DNA from 2 places in the Acidihalobacter sp. genome. Region 1 is predicted to be linked to the other one. Evidence: predicted binding sites of a transcription regulator. Region 1 holds the regulator's gene; the other holds the start of a gene.

The links. The regulator FliA, encoded in region 1, starts transcription of late flagellar genes. The targets are predictions, from matches to a motif close to GCTAAAGTTNNNNNNNNNNCNGCCGATA.
Region 2: P8014_RS10040 (methyl-accepting chemotaxis protein) is a predicted target of FliA. The motif match lies at 2,282-2,309, and genes of this name have one in related genera.

What each region holds. Positions count from the first base shown of each region.
Region 1 covers NZ_JARRQY010000010.1:88,363-92,780, reverse strand. Annotated here, with positions in the region: gene P8014_RS04955 (chemotaxis protein CheA) at 1-946, opposite strand, end outside; gene P8014_RS04950 (protein phosphatase CheZ) at 1,059-1,826, opposite strand; gene cheY (chemotaxis response regulator CheY) at 1,831-2,205, opposite strand; gene P8014_RS04940 (RNA polymerase sigma factor FliA) at 2,311-3,027, opposite strand; gene P8014_RS04935 (MinD/ParA family protein) at 3,030-3,920, opposite strand; gene flhF (flagellar biosynthesis protein FlhF) at 3,904-4,418, opposite strand, start outside.
Region 2 covers NZ_JARRQY010000025.1:55,292-59,709, reverse strand. Annotated here, with positions in the region: gene apbC (iron-sulfur cluster carrier protein ApbC) at 1-158, shown strand, start outside; gene dcd (dCTP deaminase) at 185-751, shown strand; gene P8014_RS10050 (SEL1-like repeat protein) at 769-1,008, shown strand; gene P8014_RS10045 (ammonium transporter) at 1,048-2,244, shown strand; gene P8014_RS10040 (methyl-accepting chemotaxis protein) at 2,422-4,050, shown strand; gene P8014_RS10035 (TetR/AcrR family transcriptional regulator) at 4,071-4,418, opposite strand, start outside.

The DNA of each region.
Region 1 (4,418 bases):
TGCGCACCAGCACCAATTCGCCGACGAGATTCATGATGTCGTCCAGGCGTTCGACGTCGACGCGTACGGTGGTCTCGGCCGGTGGCGTCTGCACCGCCTTGGGAGCAGCCGCCGGCGCGGGCCGAGATTCGGGCCGAGCCGGGGCAGACGGCTTGCTATTGTCCTGCTTCGCCTTCACCTCGGACTTGCCATCTGCCTTGGGCTTGGGCGCATCGGCAGTCTGTCCGCTGCCGCCCTGCGGCGCGGCACCGGCGCCATGCAACTGATCGAGCAGTGCCTCGAACTCATCCTCGCTAATCTCGTTGCCGCCGGAGGCGGCGGGCGTGGCCGGTTCTTCCCCTTCCGGCTGACCGCTATGTTTGCCCTCGCCGTGCAACTGATCCAGCAGAGCCTCAAATTCCGCATCGGTAATCTCGTCCGACTGCGCACCGGACTGGTCGGCTTCAGACTCCTGAGACGCTGACGCCACCTCCGGCTCCGCAGATGCCTCGAGCATGGCTTCGAATTCCGCGTCGGCTTCATCGACAGCAGCCGGCGGCGGCGCGACTTCCACCTGCTCGCCCGCGGCCAGTGCGGTCAGGCGCGACATTAGCGCCTCGTCAGCGGGGTCTGGCTCGCTACCGGCCCGCAGGGTGGTGAACATCACATTCAGAGCATCCACCACCGCCAGAATGACGTCCATCAACCCGGCATCGACCTGGCGTTCGCCCTGGCGCAGCTGGTTGAAAACGTCCTCGGCGTGATGACAGACATCAACCAACGGGTGCAGCCCGAGGAAGCCAGCACCACCCTTGATGGTATGAAAGCCTCGGAATATGGCGTTCAGCAGGTCGGAATCAGCGGGATCGCGCTCGAGATCCAACAACTGGCCGCCGAGGCCATCCAGGATTTCACCGGCTTCGATCAAAAAATCCTGCAGCAGTTCGTCGTCCGCCCCGATACTCATGTATTTCCCCTTGCCATACCGCAACGCCTGCCAACCAAAGCGCCGCCGTTGTCGATGAAATCAACGTTCACAGCTAAGCCGCGGGCACGGATACGCCAATCGTTCTTCAGAATCAGAAACCGAGACTGGACAACAGATCGTCGACTTCATCCTGACCGTGTACGACGTCAGCCTTGTCCACGCCCGGCACGGCCGGTCCGTAACCATGGCTGTCATTCTTGTTTTCGGCCGCAGTCGGGATTTCTTCAGTCGTACGGGCCATGCGCTCGCCGGCGACCCGCACCAGACCGACCAGTCCCTCTTCGACTTCCTGCACCAGATCGATGACACGGCGGATCACCTGGCCGGTCAGATCCTGAAAATCCTGCGCCATCATGACCTCGGAAAGCTGCGCGGAAACGGCGACGCTCTCTTCCTTCGCGCACCCCAGGAACTCGCTCAATTCGCGGCTGAGTTCACGGAATTCCTGCACATCCAGTTCGCGGCTGCGAAAACGCTCCCAGCTCTGCGCAAGTTCACCCGAACGGTCGCTGATACGGCTCAGGCGGGGCATGCTGTCCTCGATCGCATTCAGCGTCCGGTTCGCGGCCTGTTCGGTCATGGTGACCACGTAACTGAGCCTCTCCTTGGCGTCGGGGATATCGGTTTCGGTGATTTCGCTCAGACGCGAATCCATGCGAAAACTGTTCAGCGCTTCGTGCAGCTGGCGCGTCAGGCGTCCCAACTCATTGAACAGGCTTCGCTCGTGCTGGGCGCCCAGCGTGTCCAGCAGCGTTGCCACTTCGCTTTCATCGCCGCTCTCCAGCGCGCTCACCAGATTGCGCGCCACCTGCAGGCGGTCGTCCGTACTTTCCGACTGATTGTTTTCCTGATCGCTCACGACATCACCCTTCCAGACGCTCGAAGATTTTTTCAATTTTTTCCTTCAGCGTCTCCGCCGAAAAAGGCTTGACCACATAGCCGTTGACACCGGCCTGCGCCGCCTCGACGATCTGGTCCCGGCGCGCCTCCGCCGTGACCATGAGCACCGGTAGCGAGGCGAGCTTCGGGTCGGCCCGCACAGCCCTGAGAAGCTCGATGCCCGGCATCTTCGGCATATTCCAGTCGGTGATGAGGAAATCGTATTTGCCGGTCTGCAGCATCGGCAACGCACTGGTGCCGTCATCCGCCTCTGCGGCGTTGTTGAAGCCCAGTTCGCGCAGGAGATTCTTGATGATGCGACGCATCGTCGAAAAATCATCCACGACGAGAATCTGCATGTCCTTGTTCACAAACACACCTCATTGTTTTGATTCATGTTTCGGACGTTGCTTGGCGCCCAACAGGCCGGAATCCGATCACGCTAACACGCTGTAGACGCAGCGCTAGCCCCGCCAGTCGACCATCCTCGCTCGCAATCGCACCAATGCCTGACTGTGGATCTGCGATACCCGCGATTCGGTCACGCCCAAGACCTCACCGATCTCGCGCAAATTCAGCTCGTCGTCGTAGTACAACGACAGCACTAACGCCTCACGCTCCGGCAAACCGGCAATTGTACTCGCCAATGCCTCTCGAAAGTCATCATCCGCCAGCGCCTCATACGGATTATGTCCGCCGCCAGGCAATGTCGCGTCGCGACTTTCGCTTTCACTCTCGCCCAGCGAGTCATTAAAACTGAACACCTGATGGCTTGACGCATCGCGTGCCCATTGATGGTATTCATTCAGGTCGACACCCAGTTCCTCCGCGATCTCGGCATCGCGCGCCGCACGGCCGACACGATTCTCCACTGCACGCACGGCAGCAGACAACTCGCGCGCCTTGCGGTGCACGGAGCGCGGCGCCCAATCGCTGCGCCGCACTTCGTCCAGCATGGCGCCGCGTACTCGGATGCCGGCATAAGTCTCGAAGCTAGCTCCCTGATCCGACTGGTAGTTACGGGCCGCTTCGATCAACCCCACGATCCCCGATTGCACCAGATCGTCGACCTGCACATTGGCGGGCAAGCGGTGGATCAGGTGATAAGCGATACGCTTGACCAGCGGAACGTGTTGCGCCACCAGCCGATCGACATCCTGCGTATCACTCACCGCATACATGCTCAATCGCCCCACAGTGCTTCGACTGCCGATGGCGCGTTCAGCAAACGCTCGACAAAAAACTCCAAATGCCCCCGTGTGCCGCTCTGTACAGGCCAGTTATCGGCACGCAGAGCCAAATTCTTGAATGCGCGGCCGGAAGGGCTGCCCGGGTACATTTCCACCACCGCGCCCTGACGCTGCACGGCCTGACGCAACATCGGATCTTCCGGGACCGCCCCTATGTAGTGCAGGGTCACGTCCAAAAAACGACCGCACACAGCCGCCATCTTGCGGTAGAGGACATTGCCTTCCTGTCCGTCGCGCACCCGGTTGGCCAGGATATGGAAACGCCCGATGCCGTGTTCGCGACTGAGCACCTTGATCAGCGCATAGGCGTCGGTCATCGAAGCCGGCTCGTCGCAGACTACGACGATGACCTCCTGTGCTGCGCGGCTGAAACTGATCACCTCGTCGGAAATACCCGCCGGGGTATCGACCACCAGTACGTCCAGCGGCACGCTCAACTCACTGAAGGCTCGGATCAATCCGGCATGCTCGGCCTGCGAGAGACCGGCCATGCGCGACACGCCCGATGCCCCCGGCACCACCTGAATCCCCCGCGGCCCCGACACCAGGATTTCGTCCAGAGTGCACTCGCCGCTGATGACGTGCGACAGATTGGCGGTGGTCTGCAGACCGAGCACCACGTCCACATTGGCCAGCCCCAGATCCGCATCCATCAACATGACCTGGCGGCCGAGACCGGCCAATGCGGTGGCCAGATTCACCGAAACGTTCGTCTTGCCCACGCCGCCCTTGCCACTGGTCACGGCGAGTACCCGCACCGGTTGCGACTCCCGCACCCGCTGCAGGCCCTGAGCCTGATCTTCGGCCTTATCCGGCATAAGCATGCTTCGAACTCCTGTCATTGCCTCGTGCACCGACCATGCTCCAGTCTTCGCTGCGGCGGCGTTTGGCCAGTTCCACAGCCTGCCCCAGCAGTCGCTGCAGCCGCGCCGGCTCGAGGTCCTCCGCGATGCGCTGCCCAGTACCAAGATAGCTCAAACGCAGGCCTCCATATCCGATCAACGCCGAAAACGGCTCTCCCAGGCTCTCCGCCTCGTCCAGCTTGGTCAAGACGACGCCACTCAACGGCGCCTGCCCGAAACGCCGCAGCGTCTCACCCAAGGCGCCGCGCGCCATATTCGCGGCCAGCACCATGTACAGACGCACTTCGGGCACATCAGCCAACGCCTGCAACTGTTCCTGTAGATGTTCGTCCCGAGGTGACATTCCAGGAGTATCGATCAATATCAGACGCTTGTCGTTGAGACCTGGCAGAAGGCGGCGCAGTTCCTCGGCGCATTCGGCCTGATAAACCGGGACGCCGAGCAACTGGCCCAGCGTCG
Region 2 (4,418 bases), on a different contig from region 1:
AACAGGCCGACAGCGGCAAGCCGACGGTGGTCGCGGATCCGGACGGCCGGGTGTCGGAGATCTATCGCGAGGTGGCGCGCCGCACGGCCGCCCAACTGGCGATCAAGGCCAAGGATTTCAGCTCCAAGTTCCCCAACATCGTGATCCAGAACAGCTGACGCAACCGACAAAGGCAAGGCGGCGCATGTCTATCAAAGCGGATAAATGGATCCGTCGCATGGCGGCGGATCACGGCATGATCGAGCCCTTCGAGGCCGGTCAGGTGCGGCACGTGGGCGAGCAGCGCATCGTGTCCTACGGCACTTCCAGCTACGGCTACGACGTGCGCTGCGCCGATGAGTTCAAGATCTTCACCAACATCAATTCGGCGGTGGTCGATCCGAAGGGTTTCGATGAAAGCAGCTTCGTCGACGTCAAATCCGACGTCTGCATCATTCCGCCGAATTCCTTCGCGTTGGCGCGCACGGTGGAGTACTTCCGCATCCCGCGCAACGTGCTGACGATCTGTCTTGGCAAGTCGACCTACGCGCGCTGCGGCATCATCGTCAACGTCACGCCGTTGGAGCCCGAGTGGGAAGGCCACGTGACGCTGGAGTTCTCGAACACCACTCCGTTGCCGGCCAAGATCTACGCCAACGAGGGCGTTGCGCAGATGCTGTTCCTGGAGTCCGATGAGATCTGCGACGTGTCGTACAGGGACCGCGGCGGCAAGTATCAGGGGCAGCGCGGCGTGACGCTGCCGCAGGCCTAGCCCGCGGGCGACGGGCCGTGCCCCACGGGCCGTTCCAGCCAGCCCCCGACGATTCGCTGGAGAGCATCCGCCGCGAGGCGTTCGCGGGCGATGCCCAGGCGCAGTACCGCCTGGCGGAGTGTCTGCGCCGCGGCCTGCTGTCGGCGCAACCCGACGAGACGCAGGCCCTGGTGTGGTACCGTCGCGCAGCCGCTGCGGGGCACCGCAGCGCGGCTTTCGTGTTGAACAACTGGCGCAACCGCAGACATTTTACATAACTGCGGAGCGTTTTCTGGAGGCTTTAGAGGAGCTGACGCATGCACGATTCGACCTCGGCAATGGATACCCTGTTCGTCTTGATGGGGGCGGTCATGGTGTTGGCCATGCATGCCGGTTTTGCCTTTCTGGAGCTGGGTACGGTGCGGCGCAAGAATCAGGTCAACGCCCTGGTCAAGATCCTCAGCGACTTTGCCATCTCCACCATCGCGTATTTCTTCATCGGCTTCTTCGTCGCCTATCACGTCGGTTTCTTCCAGTCCGCCTCCACGCTCTCCGCGAACAACGGCTACGAACTGGTGAGGTTCTTCTTCCTGCTGACTTTTGCCGCAGCGATCCCGGCGATCGTTTCCGGCGGCATTGCCGAGCGCTCGCGTTTCTATCCGCAGCTGGCGGCGACGTTTCTGCTGGTGGCCTTCGTGTACCCGTTCTTCGAGGGACTGGCCTGGGGCGGAAATCTCGGTTTCCAGGCCTGGCTGACGCGGACTTTCGGTGCACCGTTCCACGATTTCGCCGGTTCGGTGGTCGTGCATGCGGTGGGTGGCTGGATCGCGCTGGCGGCGGTGCTGATGCTGGGGCCGCGCCATGGCCGCTATGGCAAGAATGGCGAGATGTACGCGCATCCTCCTTCGAATATTCCCTTCCTCGCACTGGGTGCCTGGATCCTGACCGTCGGCTGGTTCGGCTTCAACGTGATGTCCGCGCAGAAAATCGGTGACATCAGCGGTCTGGTCGCGGTCAACTCGCTGATGGCCATGGTCGGCGGCACCCTGGCCGCGCTGGTCGCCGGACGCAATGACCCGGGCTTCGTGCACAACGGCCCGCTGGCCGGTCTGGTGGCGGTCTGCGCTGGCTCCAACCTGATGCATCCGCTAGGGGCGCTGATCACCGGTGCCGTAGCGGGCGGCCTGTTCGTGTGGCTGTTCACGCTGACGCAGAATCGCTGGCGCATCGACGACGTGCTCGGCGTGTGGCCGCTGCACGGCGTGTGCGGCGTATGGGGCGGCATTGCGGCGGGTATCTTCGGGCTCAAGGCTCTGGGGGGGACGGGAGGCGTGAGTTTCTGGTCGCAGCTGATCGGTACCGGCGCCGGGGTGCTCATCGCCTTCGTCGGCGGTTTGATCGTGTACGGCGTGCTCAAGGCCGTCGTGGGCATCCGGCTGGATGAGGAGCAGGAATACATGGGCGCCGATCTGAGCATCCACAAGATCAGCTCGACGCCCAAATACGATCAATAGCTTTTTGGCGAGCCGCCGCCCGAGCGGCTGCAGAGCGATTAAAGTCAGGGCGTTGACGGCCGATAGCCCAAACAGGGAGTTTGGCTATCCGTACTAAAAAGATCGCGGCGAGTGTCGTGCGCATGGATCGGGCACACGCTGGCTGCACATATAAGGCGTTTCAACAGGGATAATCGCATGTCCGGCTTGTTTTCCACCATCAAGGGCCGCTTGACGCTGGCCGTCGTCGTGACCACGGTGCTGACCTGCGCCGCCATTGGCACCACGTTCTTTCACAACGATCGGGTCAGAGTCCAGTTCGACCAGCAGGCGACGTATCTCATGCCACTGGTCAAGGCGCTCGACACGCTGACTCGCGCGGGGCTGGAGGAAGGAGCGCTGCTGCGCGAACAGTTGTTGACCAACGATTTGAACAAGGATCAGCGTGCCGCGCTCAAGGCGGATCCGTTAAAGGCTGGGCAGGCGCTGGCGACGGCGCAGAAGCTGGCCGGCGGTGTGCCGGGCACGCAAGAGCGCCTCAAGGTGATCGCACATGGCTGGCAGCAGGTCAGGGCGGTGCGGGAGCAGATGCTGCAGGATTTGCAGAGCGGCCAGGGCACGGATGCGTTGGGCCTGCTTTCCAAAGAGGATGAGGCTTGGTCGAAGCTGTATGGCAACTTGCGCTCGCTGGATACTCGCCTCACCAAGCAGCGCGCACTCGGGCGTGATCAGATCCGTGCCGATCTGTGGAATGGCGAGGTATGGAGTACGGCTCTGCTGCTCTGCGCGATGTTCGTCGGGGGCGGGTTCCTGCTGTGGACGATCATCGCCACGGTCCTGCGCATCGGCGCTACGATGAGAATGATGGAAAGCGTGTCCGGGGGCGACGCCGACCTGTCGCGCCGTCTGGAGGTCAAGGGACACGACGAAATGGACCGTGTCGCCGCAGCCTTCAATCGTTTCATCGAGCGGATTCGCAGCATGATTGCGGAGGTCGCGCAGTCTGCGATGCAGGTGTCCTCTTCCTCGGAGGAACTGTCGACTACCTCGGAAGAGATGAAGTCGCGCGCCACGCGCCAGCGCGAGGACACCGAACAGGCGGCTGCCGCGGTCAACGAAATGAGCGCCACCGCCCAGGAAGTGGCGCGCAACATGGAGCAGACCAGTCTGCTGACCGGAAAGACGGCGGAAAGCACCCGCTCCGGGGCGGAGAAGGCGACTTCGGCCGTGGCGGTCATGAACAATCTGCAGGCGGAACTCACGCGTTCGGGCGAGTCCGTGGGCGAACTCAGCGAGGGCGTCGCCGAGATCGGCTCCATCGTCGATCTGATCAACCAGATCGCCGAGCAGACCAACCTGCTCGCGCTCAATGCGGCCATCGAGGCGGCACGCGCCGGCGAGCAGGGGCGCGGCTTCGCGGTGGTGGCGGAAGAGGTGCGGGCGCTGGCGTCCAAGACCCAGGACGCGACCGGACGCATCCGCGGCATGATCGAACGGGTCAGCCGCTCGGCGGACAGCGTGGTCGAGGCCATGGATTCGACTCAGGCCAGCTCGAAAGCTGCCAGCGACGAGGTGGACCTTGTCGCCGAGGCATTGGCCGAGATCGCCGGCATGGTGCGCGATATCTCGGACCGCGCCACCCAGGTGGCGACCGCCGCCGAGGAACAGTCGGCCGTTTCCGAGGAGATCAACCGCAACGTCACCAACATCAGTTCGGCGACCGAGGAAACCGTGTCGTCGCTGGGACAGTCGACGATAGCGGCGAACGAACTTGCACGGCTCGCTGCCGGTCTGCAGCAGTTGGTGGGGCAATTCCGCGGCGTCTGAAGCGCGCAGCGGGGCGGCTGTCAGGACGCGCTGTGCGGCTGAAAGATGCGGCCGAACAGTGCCATTACTTCGCCGATGCGGCGGTCTTCGTCTTCTGGGCTCCGCTGCGTACCGAAATGTCCGTCGATCAGCAGGCTGGAAAGCCCGTGTACCAATGCCCAGGCGGCCAGAGGCAAGGCTTCCTGGGCGCCGGCATTTGCCTGTTCAGTTGACGCGGTGCGTTCGGCGACGGCCTCCGCGCAGTGTGCGAACGTGGCACGGCTGGCCTCCGCCAGTTTCGGGAAACGGGTTTCGTCCGGCTGCACCGGGCCGAACATGAGGCGATAGAGTCCCGGCCGGCGGCGTGCGAACCGCAGGTATGCCATGCC